Regions from separate parts of the Peterkaempfera bronchialis genome, predicted to be linked through region 1. Evidence: riboswitches for the same ligand, from Rfam matches in the RefSeq annotation. Region 1 holds a riboswitch; the other holds the start of a gene.
What was found. A riboswitch is a leader RNA that binds a small molecule or an ion and turns the genes downstream of it on or off. The one in region 1 is predicted to bind glycine.
Positions count from the first base shown of each region.

Region 1 (14,999 bases):
GGTGGCCCGGTCCAGGTGTGTCAGCGCCCCCTCCGCGTCGGCCGAGGCCAGCAGCGGCGCGGACGCCGGGTCCTCCCGCGTCCCGACCAGCAGCCGCAGCCCCGCCCCGGCGTCCTGGGCGACGGTACGGGCCAGCGGCAGCAGCAGGGCCCGGGTGACGTCCTGGGGGCGCTCGGCCTCGTCCAGCGCGTCGATCACCACGCTGTACGGACGGCCCGGACGGCTGCCCGCCAGCCGCAGCAGGCTCTCGGCACCCCAGCCGCCCTCGGGCCGGTCGCCGTCGCGTCCGCCCAGCTGCCGCGCCACCGAGTCGGCGATCTCCGCCAGGGTGCGGCGGCGCGCATGGACGACCGCCAGCCGGTCGTTCTCGGCGGGCCGGTGCGCCAACCCGGTCCAGAGCTGCCGCGAGGACCCCCGCAGCAGGGGGTGCGCCGCGCACACCAGGACGCCCAGCAGCGCCGACTTCCCGGCCCCGGGCTTGCCGGTGACGACGCGCAGCGCCTTGCCGTGCCCGTCGAACCAGCCGGTGAGCGTGCGCAGCTCCCGTCGGCGCCCGTGGAAGTACCCATGGCCGACGCCCCGCCCCAGCGGTTCGGCCCCCGAGCCATGGCTGAGGAAGTGCCAGGCGTCGAAGGCGCCGTCCAGCGACTCCAGCGCGGGCAGCAGCTCCTCGCCGCCCGCCCCCGCCGGGGCGGTGCGGTCCCGTCGGCCGGGCCGGTGGCGGGGGTTGGGGAAGAACGGCAGATGGTCCAGGCGCGCGGTGAAGGGGATCCGGCTGACGTCGATCTCCTGCACATAGCCCTCGACGGCACTGAGCTCCGCGACCTCCCGGTCGATCTCCCGGGCCACGGTCTCCAGCGGCAGGTACGGCAGCGAGTCGTCCACCCGCAGCTCGTCGTCGCGGTAGCGGCGCAGCACGGTCGCGGTGGCGCGGCTCAGCCGGCAGTCGAACGCCTTGCTGTCCCGGGCGGTCGCCGCGATCACCCAGAGGCGGCGCCGCTCGGGCCGCATGCTCTGGTGCCACGGCAGTGAGGCGGCGGCCCCGGAGTGGCAGAGGTCCAGGATCAGCAGGGTGAGCGGCCGGTCCTCCTCGGGGTGGTCCTCGACCCGGCTGATCCAGGAGTCGACCGACTCCTCCACCCGCCTGCCGTCGCGCCCGATGACATAGAGGTGCCCGCTGCCCCTGCGGGCCAGGTCGCCATGGCCGACCACATGGACCACCAGCACGCCCCGCGCCTCGCCCAGCGCCTCGGTCACCTGCTCGGTGAGCCGGTCGGCGTGGTCGGCGTCATCGGCGGGCCGGGGCCGCTCGCGGTAGCCGAAACCGTCCAGCGCCGCCACGATCGAGGCGGCGTGCTGGGGTGCCTCCAGCAGCGGTGCCAGGGCGTCCAGGGCCGGCGGGCCCTCCTCCGGCCCTCCCGACCCACCTGACTGCGGCACCCCGATGGCCACGACGGAGCGCGCGGCAACCCCCGCCATCCCCCTGCCCCCTCAGGCTTGCCGGAATGGAAACGCTCAGGAGGATACTGATCCGGCCATGGCGGCGGTGGCACTTCGGGAGACCCGGGGCGGACCAACCCCGGTCAGCACTCGATGACGTTGACCGCCAGGCCGCCGCGCGAGGTCTCCTTGTACTTGACCTTCATGTCGGCGCCGGTCTCCTTCATGGTCTTGATGGCCTTGTCGAGGGAGACATGGTGGCGGCCGTCGCCGCGCAGCGCCATCCGGGCGGCGGTGACGGCCTTGACGGAGGCCATGCCGTTCCGCTCGATGCAGGGGATCTGGACCAGGCCGCCGACCGGGTCGCAGGTCAGGCCGAGGTTGTGCTCGATGCCGATCTCGGCGGCGTTCTCCACCTGCTCGGGGGTGCCGCCCAGCACCTCGGCCAGACCGCCGGCCGCCATCGAGCAGGCGGAGCCGACCTCGCCCTGGCAGCCGACCTCGGCGCCGGAGATGGAGGCGTTCTCCTTGAAGAGCATGCCGATCGCGCCGGCGGCGAGCATAAAGCGGACGATGCCGTCCTCGTCGGCGCCCGGGATGAAGGTGAGGTAGTAGTGCAGCACGGCCGGGATGATCCCGGCGGCGCCGTTGGTGGGGGCGGTGACCACCCGGCCGCCGGCCGCGTTCTCCTCGTTGACGGCCATCGCGTAGAGGGTGACCCACTCCATGGCGTTGGCCGGGCCGATGCCCTCGGTGCGCAGCGCCCGGGCGGCGGTGGCGGCCCGGCGGCGGACCTTGAGGCCGCCCGGCAGGATGCCCTCGCGGGTCATCCCGGCGTCGACGCACTCCCGCATCACCCGCCAGATCTCCAGCAGCCCGGCTCGGATCTCCGCCTCGCTGCGCCAGGCCCGCTCGTTCTCCAGCATCAGCGCGGAGATGGAGAGCCCGGTGGTGCGGGTGAGGTGCAGCAGTTCCTCGCCGGTGCGGAAGGGGTGGCGCAGCACGGTGTCGTCGGGCTTGACCCGGTCGGCGCCGATGGCGTCCTCGTCGACGACGAAGCCGCCGCCGACCGAGTAGTAGGTCTTCTCCAGCAGCGGCACCCCGGCGGCGTCGTAGGCGCAGAGGGTCATGCCGTTGGCGTGGTAGGGCAGCGAGCGGCGGCGGTGCAGGATCAGCTGGGTGTCCGGGTCGAAGGCGATCTCCTGGGCGCCGAGCAGGCTGAGCCGGCCGGTCGCCTTGATCCGCTCCACATCCAGGTCGGCCTGGGCGATGTCGACGGTGCGCGGGGAGTTGCCCTCCAGGCCGAGCAGCACGGCCTTGGGGGTGCCGTGGCCGTGGCCGGTGGCGCCGAGGGAGCCGAAGAGTTCGGCGCGGACGGAGTCGGTCTGGGCCAGCAGCCCTTCGGATTTCAGCCGCCGGGCGAACATCCGGGCGGCGCGCATCGGGCCGACCGTATGCGAGGAGGACGGGCCGATGCCGATGGAGAAGAGGTCGAAGACGCTGATGGCCACGGGTGGGGCTCCCGGGGGTCACCCCCACGGTGGTGGGGAAGGCGAACCCGTTCGGCCCTCGCTCCGGGGTACCGGGCGGACGGCGACGGGTGGGGCAGGGGGTGCGGGGCGGGCGGTCGGGTCTCGGCCGCCCGCCCCGCCGTCTCGCGCGGGAGACGCGGAGACGTTGGGACGCGGAGATGTCGAGACTCTGGGAACGCGCAGAGAGGGGGTCCCCTCTCAGGGTGCGGTCAGAGCTCGGGGTAGAGCGGGTGCTTGGCTGCCAGCGCGGTGACGCGGGCCTTCAGCGACTCGGCCTTGGCCTGGTCGAAGCCCGGCTTCAGGGCCTCGGCGATCACCTCGGCGACCTCGCGGAAGTCCTCCGCCCCGAAGCCTCGGGTGGCCAGCGCCGGGGTGCCGATCCGCAGACCGGAGGTGACCATCGGCGGGCGGGGGTCGAACGGCACCGCGTTGCGGTTGACGGTGATGCCGACCTCGTGCAGCCGGTCCTCGGCCTGCTGCCCGTCCAGCTCGCTGTTGCGCAGGTCGACCAGGACCAGGTGGACGTCGGTGCCGCCGGAGAGGACGGCGACGCCCGCCTCGGCGGTGTCCGCCTGGGTGAGGCGCTCGGCCAGGATCTTCGCGCCGTCCAGGGTGCGCTGCTGGCGCTCCTTGAACTCCTCCGAGGCGGCGACCTTGAAGGAGACCGCCTTGGCGGCGATCACATGCTCCAGCGGGCCGCCCTGCTGGCCGGGGAAGACCGCGGAGTTGATCTTCTTGGCCAGCGCGGCCTTGGAGAGGATCACACCGCCGCGCGGGCCGCCCAGGGTCTTGTGGGTGGTGGTGGTCACCACGTCCGCGTACGGCACCGGGGAGGGGTGCAGCCCGGCGGCCACCAGGCCGGCGAAGTGCGCCATGTCCACCATCAGGTAGGCGCCGACCTCGTCCGCGATCCGGCGGAAGGCGGCGAAGTCCAGCTGGCGGGGGTAGGCGGACCAGCCGGCCACGATCAGCTTGGGCCGGTGCTCCTTGGCGAGGCGCTCGACCTCGTCCATGTCGACCCGGCTGGTCTTCTCGTCCACGTGGTAGGCGACGACGTTGTACAGCTTGCCGGAGAAGTTGATCCGCATGCCGTGGGTGAGGTGCCCGCCGTGCGCCAGGTCCAGGCCGAGGATGGTGTCGCCCGGCTGGAGCAGGGCGAACATCGCGGCGGCGTTGGCCTGGGCGCCGGAGTGCGGCTGGACGTTGGCCGCCTCGGCGCCGAACAGCTCCTTGATGCGGTCGATCGCGATCTGCTCGACCACGTCGACATGCTCGCAGCCGCCGTAGTAGCGGCGGCCGGGGTAGCCCTCGGCGTACTTGTTGGTGAGGACCGAGCCCTGCGCCTCCATGACCGCCACCGGGGCGAAGTTCTCGGAGGCGATCATCTCAAGGGTGGTCTGCTGCCGGTGCAGCTCGGCGTCGACCGCGGCGGCGACCTCGGGGTCGAGGGCGTGCAGGGACTGGTTGAGAACCGTCATCAGGGGTCTTCCGGTGAAGGGGCGGGCGGGGAGACCGGGGCGGCCGCAGACGGGGTCATACCGCTGCGGCCGCTGCGGGGAGGAGTCTCAGCCGCCGGTGAAGGCGGAGTACTCGTCGGCGCTCAGCAGGCCCTCGGGGTCGCCGTCGAGCCGGACCTTGAACAGCCAGCCGTCCTCGAAGGGGCCGGAGTTCACAAGCGCGGGGTCGTCCACCACGGCCTGGTTGACCTCGGTCACCTCGCCCGAGGCGGGGGAGTACAGGTCGCTGACCGACTTGGTGGACTCGAGCTCCCCGCACGGCTCACCTGCGGTGATGGTCTGGCCGACCTCCGGAAGCTGCACAAAGACCACGTCACCGAGGGCGTCGGCGGCATGGGCGGTGATGCCCACGGTGGACACGCCGCCCTCCGGGACGGTCAGCCACTCGTGCTCCTTGCTGAACTTCAGATGCTGCGGGTTGCTCATGGCGGCAATTCTCCAGGATGGGATGCGGGTACGGCGAAACGGGCCGGGACACGGGTTGGGACACGGCCGGGAACGGGGGGTGGCGCGGAGGTCAGCGGGCGCGCTTGTAGAAGGGCAGCGCCACGACCTCGACCGGCTCGTGGCTGCCACGGACGTCCACGGCGGCCGGGCTGCCGGGGGCGGCGTGGGCGGCGTCGACATAGGCGATGGCGATGGGCTTGCCCAGGGTCGGGGACGGGGCGCCCGAGGTGACCTCGCCGATCGGCTCGCCGGAGGCGGAGACCACGGCATAGCCGGCGCGGGGCACCCGGCGCCCGGGGGAGACCAGGCCGACCAGCACCCGCGGCGGGTGGGACTCGGCGTCGGCGGCGGCCTTCTCCAGGGCGGCGCGGCCGACGAAGTCCCCGCCGTTGGTGGTCTTGTCGAACCGCACCACGCGGCCGAGCCCCGCGTCGAAGGGGGTGGTGGCGGTGGTCAGCTCATGCCCGTACAGCGGCATGCCGGCCTCCAGGCGCAGCGTGTCGCGGCAGGAGAGGCCGCAGGGGACCAGGCCCCGGTCGGCCCCGGCCTCGGTGAGCCGCTGCCACAGGTGGACGGCGTCGGCCGGGGCGGCGAACAGCTCGAAGCCGTCCTCGCCGGTGTAGCCGGTGCGGGCCAGCAGCACCTCGCGGCCGGCCACGGTGGCGGGCAGGCAGGCGTAGTACTTGAGCCCGGCCAGGTCGGCGTCGGTGAGCGAGCCGAGCACGGCGGTCGACTCCGGGCCCTGGACGGCGATCAGCGCATAGGCGTCGCGGTCGTCGCGGACGCTGGCGTCGAACCCGGCGGTGCGGGCGGTGAGCTCGTCCAGCACCAGCTGGGCGTTGGAGGCGTTGGCCACCACCAGGAACTCGGCGTCCCCGGTGCGGTAGACGATCAGGTCGTCCAGGATGCCGCCGTCCTCGCCGCAGATCATGGTGTAGCGGGCGCGGTGCAGGCCGAGCGCGGAGACAAAGCCGACCAGCGCGTGGTCCAGCGCCTCCCCGGCCTGCGGGCCGGTCACGGTGATCTCGCCCATGTGGGAGAGGTCGAAGAGGCCGGCCCGGGTGCGTACGGCGTTGTGCTCCTCGCGCTCGCTGCCGTAGCGCAGCGGCATGTCCCACCCGGCGAAGTCGGTCATGGTGGCGCCGAGGGCGCGGTGGACGGCGTCCAGGGCGGTACGGCGGGGTCCGGCGGTCATGGTGGTGCTCCTCGGTGGGCTTGACTCTCGGGTACGTGAACGGGCATGCGGACGGAAACGGGCGGACCGGCAGGGCATGCGCGGGGCATGCGGCGGCTCGGGTCTCCCCATCTGTCGTCGCAACCTGAGAGCTTCACCGCGCCCGCCCCCGAGCGGGGGCGACGGCGGGCTTGCACCGTGGGTGGGAGCACGGCTGACCGTGTCCGCTTTCCAGATGTGCCTCGCCCGCGCGGTAGCTGTGCCTGAGAGATTCCGGGGAGGAGTTGCTCCTTCGGCGCCGACGTCGGCCGCCCCGACGGAGTCGGGTTCGGACGGTCGGGCTCTCCCGCGCGGGTTCGAACGGCCGGTATGGAGTTGGGCGCGCTCATCATGACACGGGCGGGGCAGCGGCGCGAGGTCGGCTCGGGGAGCGGCGGACCGGGCCATTCCCCGGGGATTGTCATTGCCCTTTCCTGGGGAATTCGGGATGCGTTCCCGGTGGAGCGGGTCACCGGGGTGGTCGGGGTGGGGACAGGTGGGGGCGGCGCCGCTGCGGCGGGGTGCCCGGCTCTCGGTACGGAGCCGCCGGGGGCGGGCCGGGACGGCTAAGGTTCGGGTTCGGGGGCGGGTACGCCCTCCGGCAGGCACGTGAGAACGGCGGTTCAGGTCAGATGGGCTTTCCGGCGGGCGGCGCCCCCATGGAGTACCCGGCGGCGGAGTACCCGGCCGGGGAGTACCCGGCGGCGGGATACCCGGTCGTGGAGTATCCGGTCGTGGAGTATCCGGCGGCGGCGTGGATGGACGGCGGGAACTGGCCCGCCAATGAGCTGGAGCAGGTGCTCTCGGCCGCGCTGGGCGACCCGGGGGCGACCCCGAGGGTCTTCGAGGTGCTGGCCCGCAGCCAGGTGTGGGTGCCGCTGCCCGGGGGCGGCGGCCCGGACAGCCCCGGCCTGGACCTGCCCACGATCGAGCTGGCCGGAGCCCCGTACGTCCCGGTGTTCTCCTCCGAGGAGACCTTCCGGCGGATCGCCGGGGGGATGGCCTGCACGGTCGCCCCGATGTGGGAGTTCGCCCGGGGGCTGCCGGTGGGCGTCGGCATCGCGGTCAATCCGGAGGCGCCGGTGGGCGTCCCGGTCCCGCCCGAGGGCGTGCATGAACTCTGCCGGGGCCCCCGCGACGACCGCTGGGCCGCCACTCCGGCGCCGGGCGCCAGGGTGGCGCTGCGCGAGCCCGCACCGCACGAGGAGCCACTGGACTTCCTGGCGGCGGCGGCCACCGAGCTCTCCCGGGTACCCGTGGTGCTGACCGCCCGCCGGGCACTGGCCTCCGTCGAGCACACCGAACCCGTCCTCTTCGTCGGCGTGGAGCTCCACAGCCACCAGCCCGAGGACAAGGCGGCGGCCACCGAGGCGCTCGGCCGCGCACTGGGCGCCGTACCGCTGCCCTGGCAGGTCAACATCGTGCTGCTGGACATCGCACAGGACCCGGTCGGCGAGTGGATGGCGCACCGGGTCGCCCCGTTCTTCACCCGGGCCTGACCCCGGGCCGGGTGGTATGACGCCCGGCCCCCGGGCGCCGTAGGGTGCTGCCGGACGCAGGCAGAAGGTGAGGGCGGAGTTGAGCGCGGGAGCGGCAGGCGGCGGCGCGCACGGGCAGTGGACCCCCGGGACCCCCGGGCCGGTGGAGCGTGCCCTGCGCGAGGTGGCGCCGGGCCGCTATGACGCGTACGAGGCGCTGCTGCACGCCATCGCCGACGGGCAGCTGTGGATGCTGCTCTGGCAGGGCAGCCCGGGCAGCCCCGACGCCCAGTACGGGAACATGGAGGTCGGCGGGGACGGCTATGTGCCCTGCGTGACCTCGCCCGAGCAACTCGCGGCCAGCGGCTGGACCCGCGCCCATGAGCAGATCTCCGGCCGGGACATCGCCACCGCCCTCTACCGGGACCGCTGGGGCCTCTGGCTGGACCCGCACGCCCCGGGCGGCGGCGTCGGCGTGCCCTGGGCCGACCTGCGGAGGATCGCCGCCGGGCTGGACCGGCTGCCGGCCGGCCCGCTGGCGCTGAGCGAGCCGCAGGTGCAGGCGCCGCACTACTACGCGCTGCTCACCCAGCAGGCGTACACCACCCCGGTGGTGCGGGCGCTGCGCCGGGCCTGGGTGCGGCCGGTGATCGGCGAGCCCTACCTGGCGATCGGCCTCGACCTGTACGACACCGGGCCGCAGGCCGTGGAGGCGGTGCGGGTCATGATGCAGCGGTCCATCGCGGTGGCGCCGGAGGGGCTGGCGGTCTCCACGGTGGCGATGGCGGACGAGTACGACCCGGTGGCGATGTGGATGGCCGCGTACGCCCGGCCGTTCTTCGACCGCGAGCTGATGGCGGGCGGGCCGCAGTCGGCCGTGCCGCAGCAGCCGGGGCCGCCCCCGGGGTACGGCTATCCGCAGCAGGGCCGGCAGTACGGCTACCCGCCCCCGGGCTACCCGCCGCCCCCGCAGTGGCCGGGGTATCCGCCGCCGCGCTGACCGCAGGCGAGGCCTCAGGTCCACCGGCCACCCCGGGCTACCCGCCGCCGCCGCAGTGGCCGGGGTACCCGCCGCCGCGCTGACCGCAGGCGAAATGCCAGGTCCACCGGCCACCCCGGGCTACCCGCCGCCCCCGCAGTGGCCGGGGTACCCGCCGCCGCGCTGACCGCAGCCGAGGCCTCAGGTCCACCGGCCTTTCCTGGCGGTCTGGATGACGGTCCTTCAGCTGAATTTCAGGATATAGGTGACAGGCAGTCAGCTCGGCTCGCCAATAGAGGTGACAGTCACTCAGCTCGGCCGCAGGCCCTCGGCGGGCAGCAGGCCCAGGGGCGGGCTGCCCAGGTCCAGCAGGGCTCGGTGGAAGCGGGGCAGGGTGAAGGCCGGGCCCCAGGCGGCGCGGGTGCGTTCCCGCAGGGCCCGGATCTCCAGCTTGCCCCAGGTGTAGCGGCCGTAGCAGGCGTCGAAGGTGCCGCGCCGGGCCTCGGCGGCGGCGCCGGTCCTGGGCAGATGGGCGTCGGCCATAAAGCGCCGGGTGGCCTCCGCGACGTCCATGGCGCCGGTGTGCAGACCGATGGCGCAGGCCAGCCGGGTCACCCGGACCAGCGCCTCCAGGGCCACCCCCACGGCGAACCGGGCGTCGCCGCCCCGGAACCCCTCCTCCAGGCAGACCTCCTCCGCGTAGTGCGCCCAGCCCTCGCAGAAGGCGAGCGAGTGCAGCGCGCGGCGGACGGGCGTCGCGGCGCGGCGGAGCGACCGGCCGTGGGCGAAGTGGCCGGGGGCGACCTCGTGCGCGGTGATGGCGGGCAGCGTGGTGCGGGAGAAGACGGTGAGCCACTCCTCGCGTTCTCCGGCCGGTCGGCCGGGGTCCGGCGGGGCCAGGTGGTACCAGGAGGGCGCGTCGGGTTCGCCGGGGCCGGACCAGGTCATCATCGCCGTCGACCAGCGGCGGGACTCGGGTGCCGGGCCGACCAGGCAGACCCCGTCGGTGTGCGGGGCGAGTCCGCGTTCCCGGGTGAAGGCGATCAGCTCCTCGGTGAGCCGGGCGGCCTCGGGGACGACCCCGGCCGCGTCGGGGTGGTCGGCGAGCAGCCGGGGGACCAGCCGGGCGGGGGTACGGCCCGGGTCGAGGGCGCGGCAGGACTCGGCGAGCAGGGCCCGCAGCCGGTCGCGTTCCGCGTCGGCGCGCTCGGCGAGGCGGCCCAGGTCGACGGGCAGGCATTCCTGACTGCTCATCAGCAGAGCCAGTCCCTCCGCTCCGAGGGCGAAGTCCGGGTCCCCGTACTCGGCGGCGCGGGCGAGGTGCCCGACCAGGCGGGCGTGGGCGGCCAGGGCGTCGGCGGTCTCGGTGCCCTGGTCGGGGTGGAGCCCGGTGGCGAGTCCGCGGACGGTGCCCAGCAGGGCCCCGGCGACGGGGGCGGCGAGCCGGTCCAGGGAGGCGATGGCGCCGTCCACGGCGTCCGGCCAGGCGGCCAGGTGGCGGCGGCGGGCGATGGCGCGCTCCTCGGCGGGTGCGTACTCCCTGTCGTAGCAGGCCACTTCGAGGTTGGCGAGGTGCAGATAGGGGTCGCGGCGGTGCAGTTGGAGGGTGCCCAACTGGGCCCGCAGGGACTCCTCGAAGGCGGTCAGATGGGCGTCGTCGTGCGAGCCGGGGACGACGGTGGCGTCGCCGGTCCGGCGGGCACGCCGCAGCGCGTCCAGCCCGGCCCGCACACCGTCGGGGGAGAGGTCCTGCACCCGGCCGTCGTACTCGTGCAGACCGGCCGTCTCGCGGACCGTCGGAACCATCAGGTCGCACACCGCTCGCAGGCGTTCCTCCATGGCACTGGACGGTAGCCGCGCGCCGAGCAGGGGTGGGAGGCGTGTACCGGTCTACCCGCGTCCCTCTTGAACAACTTCGCAGTGTTACAGCCACGTGAAAGAAAGTATTCGTCTATCTCGGGTATGCATGCAGGCAGATCACAGTTACGCAAACATCCCCGGGGGGGTCTGGCGCACCGCTATCCGGACGAAGGAGAGTTGCGCCGCACGCCGTGAGTCGAGGACGCCTCACACGACGCACCGACAGCCAGTGCGCCGTATCGGCGGCCCTCACCCCGGGCCGTGTCCGCGAGACCAGCGGCAGAACGTACCTGCGCATCCAGCACGGCCGTCCCACCAGGACCGGGCCTTGCGCAGACTGCACGGCTCCACCACGCCCGACGCTCCATCAGCAACGCCGCACCACTGCACCCAGGCACCAACCGTGAACTGCGACCGCAGCCACCGGGCCCGTCATCAGCGGGCCCGCCACCGACTGCGGTCTGGGCACCGCGTGCCGGTCACCGCCGGCTAGGGGGTCTCTACCGACATGACTGCTCCACTGCACGACAGCGGAACCGCGACGATCGAGGTTCCCGAGCAACTGCCTGAGGTGCAGGGGAAGAAGATCGAGGGCAGATCGCCCGGCCGTATTGCCTGGGACCGCCTCAAGCGGGACAAGGTGGCTCTGGGCGGCGCCGTGGTCGTCCTTCTGCTGATCCTGGCCGCAGTCTTCGCCCCGGTACTCACCCATTTCTTCGGCCACCCGCCGGACGAGTTCCACCAGGACATGATCAACCCCGACCTGGGCACCCCCAAGGGCGCCTTCGGCGGGATGAGCAAGGACTTCCTGCTCGGCGTCGACCCGACCTTCGGCCGCGACGTGTTCAGCCGCATCCTGTACGGCGCCCGGATATCCCTGGTGGTGGCCTTCCTGGCAGCCATGGTGTCGGTGGGGATCGGTGTGCTGATGGGCACCGCCGCCGGGTACTTCGGCGGCTGGGTGGACGCGGTGATCAGCCGGGTCATGGACCTGCTGCTGGCCTTCCCTCAGCTCCTGTTCGCCATCGCCCTGGTCTCGGTCATGCCGGACAACCTGCTGGGCCTGAGCGGCACCGGCGTCCGGATGGCTGTCCTGATCATGGTCATCGGCTTCTTCGGCTGGCCCTACATCGGGCGCATCGTCCGCGGCCAGGCACTGTCGCTGCGCGAACGGGAGTTCATCGACGCGGCCAAGAGCCTCGGTGCGGGTTCCATCCACATCGTGCTCCGCGAGCTGCTGCCCAACCTGGTCGCCCCGATCCTGGTGTACGCGACACTGATCATCCCGACCAATATCCTCACCGAGGCCGCTCTGAGCTTCCTGGGCGCCGGCGTGAAGCCGCCGACCCCCTCCTGGGGCCAGATGCTCTCCGAGGCAGTGCACATCTATCAGGCGGACCCCACCTACATGGTGGTCCCCGGCCTCGCGATCTTCATCACGGTACTTGCGTTCAACCTCTTCGGTGACGGTCTGAGGGATGCCCTCGACCCGAAGGGCAACTGACCGGACCGTCCAATGAACCACCCCTGTCCGCCCGGTGCGGGCTCCGGTCTCACCGGGCCACGTGCGGACACCCAGCAGGCTTGCTCCGGCTCCTGCGGCAACCGGCGACCCACCATCCAGGGTCGCGACTACCACGGAGGATCGACAGCAGTGATGAATCGCAGCAGAACTCTTGCAGCGGCCGGTCTGGTCGCCGCGCTGGCACTCACCGCCTCCGCTTGCGGTGGCTCCAAGGGCGGCGGCAGCTCCAGCAACGGCGGCAAGGCCAAGCCGGCTGCCGGCGCCGGCTTCAACGCGGCGGTGGGCAATGTCGTCAACGCCTCCGCCAAGACCGGCGGCACCCTCAACCTCTGGAGCAGCCAGGACGCCGACTCCTGGGACCCGGCGCGCGGCTACTACGCCTTCGTCTGGAACATGGAGCGCTTCTACGCCCGCACCCTGCTGGCGTACGACTCCAAGCCGGGCAAGGACGGCCTGGAGCTGGTGCCCGACCTGGCGGCCGACAAGCCGGAGATCTCCGCGGACGGCAAGACCTACACCTTCAAGCTGAAGGACGGTCTGAAGTTCGAGGACGGCTCGCCGATCACCTCCAAGGACATCAAGTACGGCATCGAGCGGGTCTTCGCCCAGGACGTCATCAGCGGCGGTCCGACCTACCTGGTCCAGTCGCTGGACCAGGGCCAGAAGTACCCCGGCCCGTACAAGGACAAGTCCGCCGACAAGCTCGGTCTGAAGTCCGTCCAGACCCCGGACGACCAGACCATCATCTTCAAGCTGACCAAGGCCGACTCCTCCTTCCCGTACCTGCTGGCCATGGGCTCCGCCTCGCCCGTGCCGCAGAAGCTGGACACCGGCGCCCGCTACGGCCAGAAGCCCGTCTCCTCCGGCCCGTACAAGTTCGAGTCGTATGAGCCCGGCAAGTCGCTGACCCTGGTCCGCAACGACCAGTGGGACCCGAAGACCGACCCGTTCCGCAAGGCGCTGCCGGAGAAGGTCACCCTGACCATCACCAGCAACGCGGACGACATGGACGCCCGTCTGCTGGCCGGCACCGCCGACCTGGACATCGGCCAGACCGGCGTGTCGCAGGACGCGCAGATCAAGGTCCTCCAGGACAGCAAGCTCAAGGCCAACACGGACGACCCGTTCAACGGCTTCATCCGCTATGTCTCGCTGGTCCCGAAGGTCGCCCCCTTCGACAACGAGCACTGCCGCAAGGCCGTCCTGTACGCGGCCAACCCGACCGACCTGCAGACCGCCCGTGGCGGCCCGACGGCCGGCTCGACCTACGGCAACATGCTCCCCCCGAACATCCTCGGCTCGGACGACTACGACCCGTTCAACCTGACCCAGGGCAAGTCCCAGGTCGACAAGGCCAAGGACGAGCTGAAGCAGTGCGGCAAGCCTGACGGCTTCAAGACCACCATCGCGGTCCGCAACAACAAGGACAAGGAGGTGAAGACCGCTGTCGCGCTCCAGAACGCGCTCAAGGCCGTGGGCATCGACGCCGCGATCGACCAGTACGACGGCAAGCTCCTCTCCTCCGTCGTGGGTGCGCCGGACGTCGTCCACAAGAAGGGCTACGGCCTGATCGTCATGGGCTGGGGCGCCGACTACCCCAACGGCTCGGGCTTCCTCCAGCCGCTGGTGGACGGCCGCTTCATCGCCACCAACGGCAACAACAACTTCGCCGAGATCAACGACCCGGAGATCAACGGCCTGTTCGACAAGGCCGCGGGTGAGACCGACCCGGCGGCGGCTGCCGACATCTACAAGCAGATCAACCACAAGGTCGTCGACGGCGCCTACTACCTGCCGGTCGTGGCGGACAAGGCGCTCAACTACCGCAACCCGCGGCTGACCAACGTCTACGTCCACGAGGCCTTCGGCATGGTCGACTTCCAGGCCCTCGGTACCAGCGACGGCAAGTGACCCGCCGTCCACCCAGGTAGTTCGCACAGCTAGTCCGAAGGGCAGGTGAAGGCCTTACCGGGGCCGAGCGCAGTGCTCGTGTATCTCATCCGACGGCTCGTCAACGTCGCCGTCCTGCTGCTGGTGGTCTCCGCGATCACCTTCGGCATCTTCTTCATGGTGCCGAAGCTCACCGGTAGCGATCCGGCCCTGTACTACGTCGGAAAGATCGCCGACAAGGCCGCTGTCGAAGGCATCCGCCACAAGATGGGCCTCGACAAGCCGATCATCGAGCAGTACGGCCTGTTTCTGAAGGGCATCTTCGTAGGGCGTGACTACAGCCAGGGGGCTGACATCACGCACTGCGCGGCGCCGTGCCTCGGCTACTCCTTCAAGACCGAGCAGGAGGTGTGGCCGCTGCTGCTGAACCGGCTCCCGGTCACCGGCTCGCTCGCCGCCGGCGCCTCGGTGCTGTGGCTGCTGCTGGGCACCGCGACCGGCATCGTCTCCGCGCTGCGCCGCCGGACCTTCCTGGACCGCGCCACCATGGTGACGGCCCTGGCCGGCGTCTCGCTGCCGATCTACTTCACCGGTCTGCTGGCGCTGTCGGTCTTCGTCCACACACTCGGCTGGTTCCCCAACGACTATGTCGACTTCGGCGACGATCCGGTGGCCTGGGCGCAGAACCTGATGCTCCCCTGGATCAGCCTGGCCTTCCTCTATGCCGCGACCTACGCCCGGCTCACCCGGGCCACGCTGCTGGAGGTCCTGGGCGAGGACTACATCCGGACGGCCCGGGCCAAGGGCCTCAAGGAGCGGACGGTCATCGGCAAGCACGCCCTGCGCTCCACGATGACCCCCATCCTCACCATCTTCGGGCTGGACATCGGCGCGCTGATCGGCGGCGCCGTGCTCACCGAGTCGACCTTCAACCTCCGGGGCATGGGCTACGAGGCCGTCCAGGCCATCGCCCAGAGCGACCTGCCGGTGATCATGGGTGTCACCCTCTTCGCCGCCTTCTTCATCGTCATGGCCAACCTCGTGGTTGACCTCCTCTACGCAGTCGTCGACCCCCGGGTGAGGCTCGGATGAGCAAGCTGACCAAGACCTCCGGCGCC
Region 1 covers NZ_CP031264.1:4,722,694-4,737,692, forward strand. The annotation lists gene C7M71_RS21100 (hypothetical protein) at 1-1,479, opposite strand, end outside; gene C7M71_RS21105 (L-serine ammonia-lyase) at 1,584-2,951, opposite strand; gene C7M71_RS21110 (serine hydroxymethyltransferase) at 3,182-4,450, opposite strand; gene gcvH (glycine cleavage system protein GcvH) at 4,538-4,915, opposite strand; gene gcvT (glycine cleavage system aminomethyltransferase GcvT) at 5,007-6,131, opposite strand; glycine riboswitch at 6,233-6,351, opposite strand; glycine riboswitch at 6,352-6,469, opposite strand; gene C7M71_RS21130 (enhanced serine sensitivity protein SseB) at 6,782-7,648, shown strand; gene C7M71_RS21135 (enhanced serine sensitivity protein SseB C-terminal domain-containing protein) at 7,728-8,627, shown strand; gene C7M71_RS21140 (DUF885 family protein) at 8,916-10,445, opposite strand; gene C7M71_RS21145 (ABC transporter permease) at 10,975-11,970, shown strand; gene C7M71_RS21150 (ABC transporter substrate-binding protein) at 12,124-13,902, shown strand; gene C7M71_RS21155 (ABC transporter permease) at 13,975-14,973, shown strand; gene C7M71_RS21160 (ABC transporter ATP-binding protein) at 14,970-14,999, shown strand, end outside.

Region 2 (14,999 bases), 4.0 Mb from region 1:
GGTGACCGGCGACAACAGCCGCACCGACTACGACGAGCCGACCGCGATGCGCGACTACCTGCGCCGCCAGGGGGTGCCGGAGGTGCGGATCGTGCTGGACTACGCCGGCTTCGACACCTGGGACTCCTGCACCCGGGCCCACCGGATCTTCGGCGTCGACCGGGCCGTCCTGGTCAGCCAGGACTTCCACATCCGGCGGGCGGTCGCCCTCTGCCGGGCGGCCGGGATCGACTCCTACGGCGTGGGTGTGCCCGGACCCCATGACGCCACCTGGTACTACGGCGGGATCCGGGAGATCGCCGCAGCCGGCAAGGCGGCGCTGGAGGCCGTGGTGCGGCCGGACCCCCGGTTCCTGGGACCGGCCGAGCCGGGTGTCGCCCGAGCCCTGGCCGCCGCGCGGAGCCGGTAGCCGTCAAGCGGTTCCGGACGGATGTCCGACCCGTGAGGGATCATCGGCAGTGTGCGCTCCCTGCCGACGATCCTGCATCTGGACATGGACGCCTTCTTCGCCTCGGTGGAGCAGGCGTCCAAGCCCAGCCTGCGCGGAAAGCCGGTGATCGTGGGCGGGCTGAGCGGCCGGGGCGTGGTGGCGACGGCGTCGTACGAGGCCCGCCGCTTCGGTGTGCACTCGGCGATGGCGATGGCGCACGCCCGCCGGCTCTGCCCCAATGCGGCGTTTCTGGTGCCCCGGTTCGAGCTCTACCGCCAGGTGAGCGAGACCGTGATGGGGCTGCTGCGGCAGCTCTCGCCCCTGGTGGAGCCGCTCAGCCTGGACGAGGCTTTTGTGGACCTGGCGGCAGGCCCCTACGGCGAGCTCCTGGAGGCGGCGGCCGAGGCGGGCACGGGAGCCGAGCTGGTCCGCGCCCTCGCCGAGGACCTGCGCGCCGACATCCACGCGGCCACCGGTCTCACCGGCTCGGTGGGCCTGGCCGGCTGCAAACTGCTGGCGAAGATCGCCTCGGAGGAGGCCAAGCCCGATGGGCTGGCCGTGGTGGAGCCGGGCAGCGAGCGGGCGGTCCTGGGCCCGATGCCGGTCAGGGCGCTGCCCGGGGTCGGCCCGGCCACCGCGGAGACGCTGCGCCGCGCCGGGCTGGCCGTCGTCGCGGACGTCGCCGCCGTGGACCAGGCGGAGCTGGTGCGGCTGCTGGGCAAGGCGCACGGGGCCTCGCTCCACGCGATGGCGCTAGGGCTCGACGACCGGCCGGTGGTGGCGGACCGGGACGCCAAGTCCGTCTCGGTGGAGGACACCTTCGAGGTGGACCTGGTGGAGCGCGACCGGATCATCCGCGAGGTGGACCGGCTGGCCGAGCGGTGCGTCCGGCGGCTGCGCGCGGCAGGGCGGTCCGGCCGCACGGTGGTGGTGAAGGTGCGGCGGTTCGACTTCAGCACCCTGACCCGCTCGGAGACGCTGCGGGCGCCGACCGACGACCCCTCGGTGATCGCGGAGACGGCCCGCAGGCTGGTGGAGCAGGTCGAGGTCACGGGCGGCGTACGGCTGCTCGGGGTGGGCGTGTCCGGCCTTGCCGACTTCACCCAGGAGGACCTCTTTGCGCAGGCCGCCCGGTTGTCGGAGGAGGAGGCGGACGGCGCGGGGCAGGGCGACCTCGGGGACGGTGACCACGGTGACCACGGCGGTCACGGCGGGAGTGGCGGCGAGGCCGGGGGCACGGGCGACGGGCGCACGGGCGGCGGGGGTACGGGCGACGGGGGCGAGGCCGCGTACGGCGGTCCCGGTGCGCCGAGGGCCTTCCACCCGGGCCGGGCCGCCGAGCCGGTCGGGGACGCCCCTGCGGCCCGCCGATGGCTGCCGGGATACGACGTGCAGCACGCCGAGTTCGGGCCCGGCTGGGTCCAGGGCAGCGGGGTGGGCCGGGTGACGGTCCGCTTCGAGACCCCAGGCTCGGCCCCGGGCAGGGTGCGGACCTTCCTGGTGGACGACCCGGACCTGCAGCCCGCGCCCGCCCCGCCCCTGCCCGCGACGGCGCCCGGTCACCCGGTCGGCCACCTGCCGGGGTAGGGAGGTGGCCGACCGGGTGACCGGGGTGTCGGGCTGGGTGCGGTGGCGCGCATGGCGCGCGGTGCCGGGGCGCGGGCGGCACCGCGTCCGGGTCAGGCGATCGGCTGCTCCAGGTGCGAGGACGGACCCGAGCCGTTGAACTGCACCACATGGGGGGAGTCGGGCGACCCGCCCAGGTCGGTCCGGCCGGTCGCGCCGCCGTCGTGCACCTTCACCTGCTCGCGGCGCAGCTGGGTGCGGACGACCTCCTCGTGGGTGACCCGCTCCACGACCAGCCGGACCCGCTCGATCGGCACCATCCGCTTGCGGACCACCGGGCGCTCCTCGCGCAGGGTGACCTCCTCGACGGCCTCGGTGATGTCCTCGTCGCTCAGCCCGGCGAGTTCGGCCTCGGTGACCGGCACCCGCTCGATCCGCACCCGCTCCCGGACCACCGGGATACGGCGCTCCACCTCCTCCGTCACCACGTACTTGCGCAGCCGGGCGGTGCCCAGGACGTGCCATTCGGTGGTCACCTCCACCCGCTCCTCACGGCAGACCACGTCCAGGTGCGAGGGGCCGGGCCGGGTCGTGGCGGAGGACTCCTGCCGCGCCGCCGAGGTCTGGGCAGGGCCGGGCTCGGTGAACCGGGGGGCCGCGTGGATGTGCTCGACCGTGCTCGGCCGGTGCGCGGACGCGCTCTGGTCCTCCGATGCCAGGCGTGCCCGGGCGGCCGTCTCCTCGGTGCGGCGCGACTCGGCCGCCTGGGCCGCCTGGGCCTCCTGGTGCGGCCGGGCCTCCTGCGCCGCTGCGGGCGCCTGGGCCTGGGTCTGGGCCTGCGACTGCGACTGCGACTGGGCCTGGTCCTGGGCGGGGCCGGCGGCCGGCACCGCGCCGAAGTCGCGGTCCGGCGCGGGCTGCGCCGCACTCTGCGGCGCGCGGCCGCCGGGGGCGTCGAGGCCGTAGTAGCGGTAGAGCTGCATCTCCTGCGCGGGCGAGAGGTGCTGGCCCGCGCCGAAGTCGGGGGAGTCCTTGATGAGCGACTTCTCGTACGGCACCCGCAGCTGGTCGCCGGAGAACTCGCTTGCGTTGAGCGGGACGAAGGCGTCGCGGCCGAAGACGCCGGTGCGGACCGCGGCCCACTCGGGGCGGCCGGTCGCGTCGTCGAGGTACACCTCGTCCACGGTGCCGATCTTGTCCCCGTTCCGGTCGACGGCCTTGTGACCGATCAGGTCCCGCGGATCGATGTCGGTCTGCACGGTTCCTCCAGTGCGGTTCCCCGGCGCAGGCGCCGGCGGGCCCCGAGGGCCGGGGCGGTGGGTGAGTAGCAGGCGGTCACACCGCCATCTCACACCAAAAGGCATATTTGTCCCGCTGTCGACCTGGGGAGGGCCGAGCGGGATTCCAGTGGACCGTTCGGGGGTAGCAGAGGTCTTCCGGCGCCGGGCTTCCGGTGCCGGTCGCCGCCGCTGGTGGTGACGCGGTCGACCCGGGGTGCGCGGGGGTCCGCTGGTACTGTGGGGATGACCGTCGAGCCCGTTCGGGAGAGTCCTCACGCCCCCGCATCGACGGGGCGCGGCGCCGAAGGAGCAACTCCTCCCCGGAATCTCTCAGGCATCCGTACCGGACGGGCGAGGTCACTCTGGAAAGCAGGGGCGGGCGCGGCCGGTGCAGAAGCCGGCGGTCGGCCCCTCACCGACGGTGCAAGCCGGCGGGCACGGGCACGGGTCGCAACCCCCGGGCGCGGGCGGGCCGGTGAAGCTCTCAGGTTCCGATGACAGAGGGGGAGGCCGTCCGGGCACGCACGCCCCGGCCGCCGGCCCCGTAGGACGCCGGTGCCCGTACGCGCGCGAGCCCCTACCGGTCCGTGACCAGGAGGCCTCAAGCGCCATGAATGCCGACCAGACGATCGCGCGCTCCCGCGCCGCGACCGCGGCGACCCTTGCCCAGCTGGAGCAGGCGAGCCCCTTCGAGAACCGCCACATCGGCCCGGACCGGGCCGAGCAGGACAAGATGCTGGCCCACGTCGGCTATGGCTCGCTGGACGAGCTGACCGCCGCCGCCGTACCGGAGGCGATCCGCAGCCTCCAGGGCCTGGACCTCCCCGGAGCCCGCTCCGAGGCCCAGGTGCTGGCCGAGCTGCGCGAGCTGGCCGACCGCAACCAGGTGCTCACCCCGATGATCGGCCTGGGCTACTACGGCACCTTCACCCCGCCGGTGATCCTCCGCAATGTGCTGGAGAACCCCGCCTGGTACACCGCCTACACCCCGTACCAGCCGGAGATCTCGCAGGGCCGGCTGGAGGCGCTGCTGAACTTCCAGACCATGGTCGCCGACCTCACCGGCCTCCCCACCTCCGGCGCCTCGCTGCTGGACGAGGGCACCGCCGCCGCCGAGGCCATGGCGCTCTCCCGCCGCATGGGCAAGGTCAAGGGCGGCGTCTTCCTGGTGGACGCCGACTGCCTGCCGCAGACCGCCGCCGTGATCGGGACCCGCGCCGAACCCACCGGGGTCGAGGTGGTCGTCGCTGACCTCTCCGACGGCATCCCGGCCGAGGTCGCCGAGCGCGGCGTCTTCGGTGTGCTGCTCCAGTACCCGGGCGCCTCCGGCGCCGTGCGCGACCTGGCCCCGCTGGTGGAGCAGGCCCATGCGCTGGGCGCGGTGGTCACCGTCGCCGCCGACCTGCTGGCCCTCACCCTGCTCAGGTCCCCCGGCGAGCTGGGCGCCGACATCGCGGTGGGCACCACCCAGCGGTTCGGCGTGCCCATGGGCTTCGGTGGCCCGCACGCGGGCTATATGGCGGTCCGCGCCGAGTACGCCCGCAGCCTGCCCGGCCGCCTGGTCGGCGTCTCCGTCGACGCCGACGGCAACCGCGCGTACCGGCTGGCGCTCCAGACCCGCGAGCAGCACATCCGCCGCGAGAAGGCCACCAGCAACATCTGCACCGCCCAGGTGCTGCTCGCCGTGATGGCCTCCATGTACGCCGTCCACCACGGCCCCGACGGCCTGGCCGACATCGCCCGCCGCACCCACCGCTACGCCGCCGTGCTCGCCGAGGGCCTGCGCGCCGGCGGGGTGGAGCTGGTGCACGGCGCCTTCTTCGACACCGTCACCGCCCGGGTGCCCGGCCGGGCCGCCGAGGTCGTCGCCGCCGCCCGCGCGGGCGGGGTCAACCTCCGCCAGGTCGACGCCGACCAGGTCTCCATCGCCTGCGACGAGACCACCGGCCGCGAGCAGCTGGCCGCCGTCTGGGCCGCCTTCGGGGTGCCCGCCGGCGACGCCGACGCCCTGGACGCCGCCGCCGGCGAGGTGCTGCCGGAGGCGCTGCTGCGCACCGACGAGTACCTCACCCACCCGGTCTTCCACAGCCACCGCTCCGAGACGGCCATGCTGCGCTACCTCAAGCGGCTGGCCGACCGCGACTATGCGCTGGACCGGGGCATGATCCCGCTCGGGTCGTGCACCATGAAGCTCAATGCCACCACCGAGATGGAGCCGATCACCTGGCCGGAGTTCGGCCAGCTGCACCCCTTCGCCCCGGCGGAGCAGGCGGCCGGCTACCTCACCCTGATCCGCGAGCTGGAGCAGCGGCTGGCCGAGGTCACCGGCTATGACGCGGTCTCCCTCCAGCCGAACGCCGGTTCCCAGGGCGAGCTGGCGGGCCTGCTGGCCGTCCGCGCCTACCACCGCGCCCATGGGCAGCAGCAGCGCGACGTCTGCCTCATCCCGTCCTCCGCGCACGGCACCAACGCCGCCTCGGCGGTGATGGCCGGAATGCGCGTGGTCGTGGTGAAGACCGGCGCCGACGGCGACGTGGACGTGGCGGACCTGCACGCCAAGATCGAGCTGCACCGTGACGCGCTCGCCGTGCTGATGGTGACCTATCCGTCCACCCATGGCGTCTTCGAGGAGAACATCACCGACATCTGCGCCGCCGTGCACGAGGCCGGCGGCCAGGTCTACGTGGACGGCGCCAACCTCAATGCGCTGGTGGGCCTCGCCAAGCCGGGCAAGTTCGGCGCGGATGTGTCGCACCTGAACCTGCACAAGACCTTCTGCATCCCGCACGGCGGCGGCGGTCCGGGCGTCGGCCCGGTGGCGGTCCGCGCCCACCTGGCGCCGTACCTGCCCAACCACCCCCTCCAGCCGGAGGCCGGTCCGGCGACCGGCGTCGGCCCGGTCTCGGCTGCGCCCTGGGGCTCCGCCGCGATCCTGCCGATCTCCTGGGCGTATGTGCGGCTGATGGGCGGCGAGGGCCTGCGCCGGGCCACCCAGGTCGCGGTGCTGAGCGCCAACTACATCGCCAAGCGCCTGGCGCCGTACTACCCCGTGCTCTACACCGGGCCGAACGGCCTGGTCGCGCACGAGTGCATCATCGACCTGCGGCCGCTGACCAAGGCGACCGGGGTGAGCGTGGACGATGTGGCCAAGCGCCTGATCGACTACGGCTTCCACGCGCCGACGATGTCCTTCCCGGTGGCCGGCACGCTGATGATCGAGCCGACCGAGAGCGAGGACCTGGGCGAGGTCGACCGGTTCTGCGAGGCGATGATCGCCATCCGCGCCGAGATCGAGAAGGTCGGCGCGGGCGAGTGGCCGGCCGACGACAACCCGCTGCGGGGCGCCCCGCACACCGCCGCGCTGCTGGCCGGCGAGTGGTCGCACCCGTACGGGCGCGAGCAGGCGGTCTTCCCGCAGGGCGTCGACCCGGCGGGCAAGTACTGGCCGCCGGTGCGGCGGATCGACGGCGCCTACGGTGACCGCAACCTGGTCTGCTCCTGCCCGCCGCTGGACGAGTACGGCTCCTGACCCCGGTCGGAGCCCGGTCGCAGCGCCCGTTCGGAGCGCATGGAGGGGCGGGGCGGCGCGTTGCGCGCCGCCCGCCCCTCCGCGTGTCCGAGCGCCCCTTGGACCCGCCTGGACCCGCTTGGGCCCGCGCCGGTCAGGCCGCGCCGGCGGCGGCCAGCGGGCGGTGCGGCGCGATCACCCGGCCGTCGGGCAGCAGCTCACCGGTGTCGTCGAAGACGAGCACACCGTTGCAGAGCAGACTCCAGCCCTGCTCGGGGTGGCAGGCCACGGGGCGGGCCGCCTCGCGGTCCGGGGAGTCGGCCGATGGGCACTCAGGTCGGTGCTGGCACATTGTCGTACCCTCGCTTCGCAAGTTTCCGGTCTCCGCGCGGCAGTGTGCTGCCCCGTGCCGGGAATCACTCTCCACGGCAGGTGTGAGCCGTTCGCTCACGGGGTAAGACAACCACCTTTCCGCGCTGGTTCCCAGTGTCTGCATCAAGAGACCATCCCGCAGCCCTTTGGTGATATGCGCCACACCCCCGAGCCCGAGATCACCCGTTCGGATGTCCGGGGGCGCATCCCGGCGACCGTCGTACGCGCTGTCACCGGCCCGCGACGGTGAGCGCCTCCGGATCGGCGGGCGGTGCCTCACGGGCGCCCTTGGCGGGCGGCGCCACCGTCCGCCGGAAGAGGTCCAGCAGCTCGGCCGCCGGATAGGCCCGGTGCGCGGCTATGCCGAGCGGCGCGGGCGCCAGCGGGATCAGCAGGTCGGTGCCGCCCGGCCGCAGGGCGTGCAGCCAGAGCGCCGTGGTGTACAGGGTCGGTACGGACAGCAGCCGTGGCTGGTAAGGGCCGGTCGCCGTCGCGGTGGCCCGGCGGGCCTGCTGGAGTGCGCGCAGCGTCGCCTCCAGGTAGGGGCCCTCGGCGAAGTGCGAGAAGGCGTGGCCGTCCGGGGTCTCCAGGGTCTCGGCTGCGGCGACCACCTGGTCACCGCAGCGGATCAGGAACCGCCAGCCGGTCCGGGGCGCCGTCTCCAGCGCCGTGCCGGCCCGCAGCAGGTGGACGGGGAGCGGATGTGCGGGCAGCGGTGGGTGCTCCGCGTCCGGCGACCGCAGGGCGGGCGCGGTGACATGGCGCACCGCGCTGGGCGACGCGAGGGCGGTGAGGACGGAGCGCAGCGCTCCGTCGGGAGGCTGGGGGAGCTGGAGGGTCATGGCGGGTCGCCTCTCCGGTTGAGATCGGCGTGCAGGCGCTGGGCGAGGGTGCCGTGCTGTGCCGGCGAGCGTGTGGCGCGCGGGCGGCGGCGGGCCGATCCTCGGGAGGACCGGCGGGCCGGGGCCGGGCGCGGCTCTGTGACTGCCGGCTGTGACTCTTGTATGGCGGTCCGCCGCCGGGCGCAAGAGGACCTCCGGTCCGTGGGTTCCCGAAACCGGTCATCTCACGCGTGCCCAGCGGCCCGGGGGTGTGATCCGCGTGGCGGCGGAAAGGTGCTCCGCCGCAGCTGAACGGCTCGGCTATCGATCACGCCCCCGGGGCATGATGCAGGCACGGTGCACCGAGGAGGGATGGCGCCCATGGGCGAGAAGGTCGCGGCCGCTGGTTCCGACCTGTCCGACCGGCAGCTCTACCGCAGAAAGCTCAGGACCTGCCTGGAGGCCCTGGAGCGGATGCTGCGGGAGAGCCGCTTCGACCGCCCGCGCGCGGTGATGGGACTGGAGATCGAGCTCAACCTCGCCGACGAGCAGGGGCTCCCGGTGATGCGCAACGAGCAGGTGCTGCGGGCCATCGCCAGCCCCGACTTCCAGACCGAGCTGGGGCAGTTCAACATCGAGGTGAACATCGCCCCGCACCGGCTGGGCGGCCGGGTCTTCGAGGAGCTGCGCGAGGAGATCGATACCGGGCTGCGGTACGCCGACCGCAAGGCCGCCGAGGTGGGGGCGCGGATCGTGATGGTGGGCGTGCTGCCCACGCTCACCAACGACCACGCGGTACTGGACAACATGTCCCGCAACGACCGGTACAGCCTGCTCAACGACCAGATCCTGGCCGCGCGCGGCGAGGACATCGTGCTGGACATCGACGGGGTGGAGCGGCTGGAGGTGGAGTCGGCGTCCATCGTGGCCGAGGCCGCCTGCACCTCCCTGCAACTGCACCTCCAGGTGACGCCCGAGCGGTTCCCGGCGGTGTGGAACGCGGCCCAGGCGCTGGCCGGTGCGCAGGTGGCGGTGGGGGCGAACTCGCCGTTCCTGTTCGGCCGGGAGCTGTGGAGGGAGACCCGGCCGGTCCTCTTCGAGCAGGCGTGCGACACCCGGCCCGAGGAGCTCAAGGCGCAGGGCGTCCGGCCGATCACCTGGTTCGGCGAGCGCTGGGTGGACTCGGCGCTGGAGCTCTTCGAGGAGAACGTCCGGTACTTCCCCTCGCTGCTGCCCATCTGCGACGACGAGGACCCGGGGAAGGTGCTGGCCTCCGGCGGGGTGCCCAGCCTGGCCGAGCTGCGACTGCACAACGGCACCATCTACCGCTGGAACCGCCCGGTCTACGACGTCGCCGACGGGGTGCCGCACCTCAGGGTGGAGAACCGGGTGCTGCCGGCCGGGCCGACGGTGGCCGACACCCTGGCCAACACGGCGTTCTACTACGGCCTGGTGCGCTCGCTGGCCGAGCAGCCGAGGCCGGTCTGGACGCGGCTGCCGTTCGCGCTCGCCTCGGAGAACTTCCACGCCGCGGCCCGGGCCGGTATCGACGCGGTGCTGCACTGGCCGCGCCAGGGGCGCGGCGGGCGGGTCGGCCCGCCGGTGCGGATCCCCGCAGTGGAGCTGGTGCTGGAGGAGCTGCTGCCGCTCGCCGCCCAGGGTCTGGACGCCTGGGGGGTGGAGGCCGCCGACCGGGACCGCTACCTGGGCATCATCGAGGCGCGCTGCCGCCGCCGGACCAATGGCGCCTCCTGGCAGAGCGCGACCTTCCACCACTTCCGGGACCGCTATGGGCAGGACCGGGACTCGGCGCTGGCCGCGATGACCCGGCGGTACATGGAGTACATGCGCAGCGGGGACCCGGTGCACACCTGGCCGGTGGGCTGAGCCGGGGCCTGGGTCCGGGCCGGGCTCGGGTGTGAACCGGGCTCGGGTGGGATGCGTGCATGGCTGTGGAATGATGATCTGCCCGGTCCCCTGTGCGTTGTTGGAGCGAGCCCCCTTGACGACCACCGAGAACGCCGCACCGGCTCTTGCGGTCCCCCGGCGGCTGCTCGGCCAGGAACTGATCATCGTCCTGGCCCTGTCGCTGGGCGCCAGCGGGCTCAGTGCGCTGATCAGCTTCATCGGCTCGCTCACCCGCCACGCGGCCCTCAAGCAGCAGACCGCCACCCTCAACGGCTCGCTCGCCCCCGGCCGCCCCTGGCTCGACCTGGCCTGGCAGCTCTTCGGCATCGCCACCGCGCTGGTACCGGTGGCCCTGGTCGCCCATCTGCTGCTGCGGGAGGGCTCCTCGGTACGGGCCCTCGGCTTCGACCTGGCCCGCCGCTGGCCCGACCTCGGGCGCGGCGCCGCCGTGGCCGCCGCCATCGGCGGCTCCGGGCTCGCCCTCTACCTGGGCGCGCGCGCCTCCGGCGCCAACCTCACGGTGGTGCCCTCCTCGCTGCCCGACGTGTGGTGGCGCATCCCCGTCCTGATCGCCTCCGCCTGGCAGAACGCCATCGTGGAGGAGGTCATCGTCGTCGGCTATCTGCTGCGCCGCCTCGCCCAACTCGGCTGGTCCTGGCCTGCGGCGCTGGTCGCCAGCTCGCTGCTGCGCGGCTCGTACCACCTCTACCAGGGCGTCGGCGGCTTCGTCGGCAATGTGGTGATGGGCGTGGTCTTCTGCCTGCTGTACCGGCGCTGGGGGCGGGTCATGCCGCTGGTGGTGGCGCATGCGCTGATCGACACCGTGGCCTTTGTCGGGTATGCGCTGCTGGCCGGGCATGTGAGCTGGTTGCCGACCGGCTGACGGGGCCGGACCCGGACCGCCGCGCCGCCCGTGAACGCCTGGCGGAGCCGATCGCCTACGGCCCGGCCTGCCCCGAGCGCGGGTGGCGCCGGACAGGCCGGACGGTGACCGGGCGGCGTCAGAGGGCTAGGGTGCCGTCCAGGACGGTGACCGCGTGGCCGGAGAGCAGGACCCGGTCGCCGCGCAGCCGGGTGCGGACGAGTCCGGAGCGGGCGGATGCCTGGAGGCCGACCAGGTCGGGGCGGCCGAGCCGGGCGGACCACAGGGGTGCCAGGGCGGTGTGGGCGCTGCCGGTCACCGGGTCCTCGGGGATGCCGACGGCCGGGGCGAAGAACCGCGAGACGAAGTCGTAGCCCGCTGCGGGGTCGTCGGCCGCGGCGGTGGCGACGACGCCCCGGACGCGGAGGCGGGCGAGGGCCGCCAGGTCCGGGTCCAGGCTGCGCACCGCCGTCTCGTCGGCGACCTCCACCAGCAGGTCGCCCAGCGCCCCGGTGTCGTACGCGGCCAGCACGGCCGTGCCCAGGGCGGCGGCGATGCCCTCGGGGGTGGGGGCCGGGTCGGCGGGGGAGGCCGGGAAGTCCAGCGTGAGTACGCCGTCCGGTGCCGCCTGCGCGGTCAGCACCCCGCTGCGGGTGGCGAACCGGACCGAGCCCTCCGGCAGCGACCCGTCCGAGTGCAGCGCATGGGCGGTGGCGAGGGTGGCGTGCCCGCAGAGGTCCACCTCCACGGCGGGGGTGAACCAGCGCAGCGCCCAGTCGGCCTCGCCGCCCGGGGGCAGCGGACGGGCGAAGGCGGTCTCGGAGAGGTTGAGCTCGGCCGCGACCTGCTGCATCCAGGCGTCCTGCGGCCAGTCGGGCAGGTCGAGCAGGCAGACGGCGGCGGGGTTGCCGGAGAAGGGCCGGTCGGTGAAGGCGTCGATGACTCGGAGGCGCATGGACCGAGTGTCCTATGCACAGTGGATGAAGCGTGCCTTGGATGGGGGTGCGTTGATGCTGTACCTCGGCGGCCGACGGTGCTCCAGTCGACTGGTGCGGGCACCACGTATCGACCTGCGGAAGGCGCCCCGTGGGCCGGCGTTCGCGACGGCCCACCGGAAGGCGAGGCCACTGTCGATCGGGAGCTTCGGCACGCGGCGCGACGACGGCGCCGGACGGTGCGTGATCCGGGTCGACCAGCGGAGGGGCGCATCGCGCTGCTCGGCGACGCGGGGTACTGCGCTGCCCCGACTGCGGGCATGGGCACCTCCCAGGCTCTGCTTGGCGCCCGCTCACTGGCCCGGCAGCTGTCTGCCGCCAACGGCGACCACCGCGCGGCCTTCGCCGCCTACGAGGCCGAGCTGCGCCCCCATGTCACCGAGAACCAGATCAAGGGCCGCGAAGCCGTGGCCACGTTCGGCGGCCGCACGGCAGAGGAGTGAGCCCGATACGGCGGCCGAGCCGCGACCGCGAAACGTGACACCAGCTCACACATCACCCTCCGAGTGACCGCCCGCCCCGCCGCCGTGCCCGCGCTGCGCACCCTTGAGGGCGAACCGGCTGCCGCCCCGGCGTGACGGGTCGGCTCAGCCGGTGCCGTTCCGCACGATCGTCAGCTGTGCGGGACCGGGCTCCCCCCCTCCCCCCGCGACGGAAACTCGGATGCGGGTGCCGCACGGCCACCCCTAGGCTGCGCCTGCAGGGAGGGCGAGGCGCCGTATCGACCGTCAGCGGATCGGGGATGCACGGGGTATGTCCAGTCGGTTGTTCGCGATCTGCTTCAATGCGCCCCGGCCGTCGGGCCTGGCGCGTTTCTGGTCCGGGGTGCTGGGCTGGGAGTTGGCCGACGGCCCGGACGGCGACGTCGCGATCCTGCCCCCTGATGCCACCGGGTTCCGTATCTGTTTCCTGCCGAGCCAGGAGCCGAAGATCGGCCGGAACCGGGCGCACTTCGACCTGACGAGCACCTCCCCGGAGGATCAGCACTGGACGGTGGCCAGAGCGCTGGAATTCGGCGGGAAACACATCGACGTGGGCCAACGCCCGGAAGAGGGGCATGTGGTGCTCGCCGATCCGGACGGCAACGAGTTCTGCGTCATCGAGGCGGGCAACAAGTTCCTCGCCGACACCGGCTTCATCGGAGCGCTGGCCTGCGACGGTACGCAGGAGGTCGGTTACTTCTGGAGCGCGGCGCTGCGGTGGCCGCTGGTCTGGGACCAGGACCAGGAGACCGCGATCCAATCACCGAACGGCGGTACGAAGATCACGTGGGGTGGTCCTCCGGTGGCGCCGAAGACCGGCACAAACAGGCTGTACTTCGAGCTGGCGGTCCCCGCCGACGCCGACTGGGAGGCGGAGGTCGACCGCCTGGTCTCGCTCGGCGCGACGCGCACCGACATCGGCGAGGGCGACGGCGCCCGGGCGCTGATGCTCGACCCCGACGGCAACGAGTTCTCCGTCCAGAGGCCCCGGTAGCGGGGCTGTTGCTGGACAAGGCCGCCGCCCTCGCCGGCGGACTGCGCGCCTCCGGGGTCCGCGTCACGCTCGCCGTCCACGAGCACAAGCGGCTCGGCCGTGGCATCCAACCGGCGACCCTGGCCGAGGAGCTGTAGGCGAGCGACGTCGACCTGGAGTTCCTCACCGGTGAGCTCCACGGCTCGCACGACCCCTCCGGAGTCGTGTTCACCGTCCTGGCCGCCCTGTCCGACCCGTCCGGACCGCTTCCTCCACACCCGCACCGGCGGCGTGATCGGCCCCCTCTCCCAGTGACCGCGCCCGCAGCCGTTCTGCGGGACACCGCTGCCGCCCGGGACTGCTCGCACCCCGGTCCGCCGCAGCGGCAAGTGGTCAAGGTCCAGTGGCAGCGGACACCGAGCGATGGGGAAGGTTGTTGACCGACGAGTGTTACCGATATATCGTCGAAGCATCGGGATGGAACGCTGACCGTACGAGAGGCGGTAGACATCATGCGACCCGGATTCCCCTTCAACCCCGGCCGCCACGGCCATCACCCCGGGCCGCAGGAGCGGCCGGCCTTCGGCCCGTTCGGGCCGCCGTTCGGCGGTCCCGGCGGCTTTGGGCCGGGCGGCTTCGGGCCCTTCGGCCGGGGTCCGCACGGCCGGGGCCGGCACGGCGGGCGTGCCCGGCGCGGCAATGTCCGCGCCTCCCTGCTGGCGCTGCTCAAGGAGCGGCCCATGCACGGCTACGAGATGATCCAGGAGATTGCCGAGCGCACCTCCGGTGCCTGGCGGCCCAGCCCCGGTTCGGTCTATCCGACCCTCCAGATGCTGGAGGAGGAGGGGCTGATCCGCAGTCAGGAGGGTGGCGGCAAGCGCCTCTTCGAGCTCACCGAGAGCGGTCGCGCCGAGGCCGACGCGGGGGCCGAGTCCCCCTGGGAGGAGGCGGCCGGGCCGGATGTGGACTGGGAGGCCGTGCGTGACGTCAGAAACTCCCTCGGCGGGCTCTTCGACGCCCTGAAGCAGGTGATGGCCACGGGCAGCGCCGAGCAGCGCACCAAGGCCGTCGCGGTCGTCACGGAGGCCCGCAAGAAGCTCTATCTGATCCTCGCCGAGGAGGACTGAGCCCGGCGCGGCACCAGCGAACGGCGTACCGGGCGGGGTGGGGCGAGATCGTCGACCCAGGCGAACGGCCGCCCCGCCGTATGCCGCGCGGCCGGTAGCTGCCGAGCCGGACCACCGGCAGGGCCGGGAGGCCCGGCAGTGGCGGGATGTCCAGACTGGCGTCCTTCTCCACCTCCCTCGTGTGCCGCCGGTGGCTCCGGGGGCGGGTGGGGTGCGCGGGACACGGCCGGGTGCCCCTGTGGGGGGTGCCGGGCAGCGCCGGGCGGCGTGCGGCAGTATGGCCTGAGGGAAATGATCAGGTGGGCCGCCGGACGGGGCGGGCGGTGAGGAGGCGGCGGTGCAGCACACGGTGGAGGGCGTCAGGGCGGGCGGTCGGGCGGAGGGTCCGCTGGCGGCGGTGCTGCGGGACCGGCCGCCGATGGCCCGGGAGCTGCCCTCCTTCGACGCGGGGCGGGCCCCGGTGGAGCCGGGGCCGCTCTTTGTGGACTGGCTGCTCTGGGCGCTCGACGCGGAGGTGCCGGACGCCCAGGTGGCCACCTTGAGCACGGTCGATTCAGATGGACGGCCGGACGCCCGGATGCTGGTGCTGCGCGATGTGGACGCGGCCCGGGGCGCCTGGTGGTTCGCCGCCGACGCCGACAGCCCCAAGGGCCGCCAGCTGGCCGCCACCCCGTG
Region 2 covers NZ_CP031264.1:674,260-689,258, reverse strand. The annotation lists gene C7M71_RS03100 (SanA/YdcF family protein) at 1-409, shown strand, start outside; gene C7M71_RS03095 (DNA polymerase IV) at 461-2,017, shown strand; gene C7M71_RS03090 (DUF2382 domain-containing protein) at 2,110-3,255, opposite strand; glycine riboswitch at 3,528-3,632, shown strand; gene gcvP (aminomethyl-transferring glycine dehydrogenase) at 3,887-6,805, shown strand; gene C7M71_RS03080 (DUF5999 family protein) at 6,939-7,136, opposite strand; gene C7M71_RS03075 (hypothetical protein) at 7,387-7,998, opposite strand; gene C7M71_RS03070 (glutamate--cysteine ligase) at 8,359-9,864, shown strand; gene C7M71_RS03065 (CPBP family intramembrane glutamic endopeptidase) at 9,938-10,768, shown strand; gene C7M71_RS03060 (PhzF family phenazine biosynthesis protein) at 10,887-11,702, opposite strand; gene C7M71_RS03055 (hypothetical protein) at 12,003-12,185, shown strand; gene C7M71_RS03050 (VOC family protein) at 12,496-13,218, shown strand; gene C7M71_RS32485 (hypothetical protein) at 13,227-13,355, shown strand; gene C7M71_RS03040 (PadR family transcriptional regulator) at 13,710-14,324, shown strand; gene C7M71_RS03035 (pyridoxine/pyridoxamine 5'-phosphate oxidase) at 14,662-14,999, shown strand, end outside.
Region 2: it holds a riboswitch for glycine, as region 1 does, so the genes downstream of both, gcvP (aminomethyl-transferring glycine dehydrogenase) here and gcvT (glycine cleavage system aminomethyltransferase GcvT) in region 1, are expected to answer to the same signal.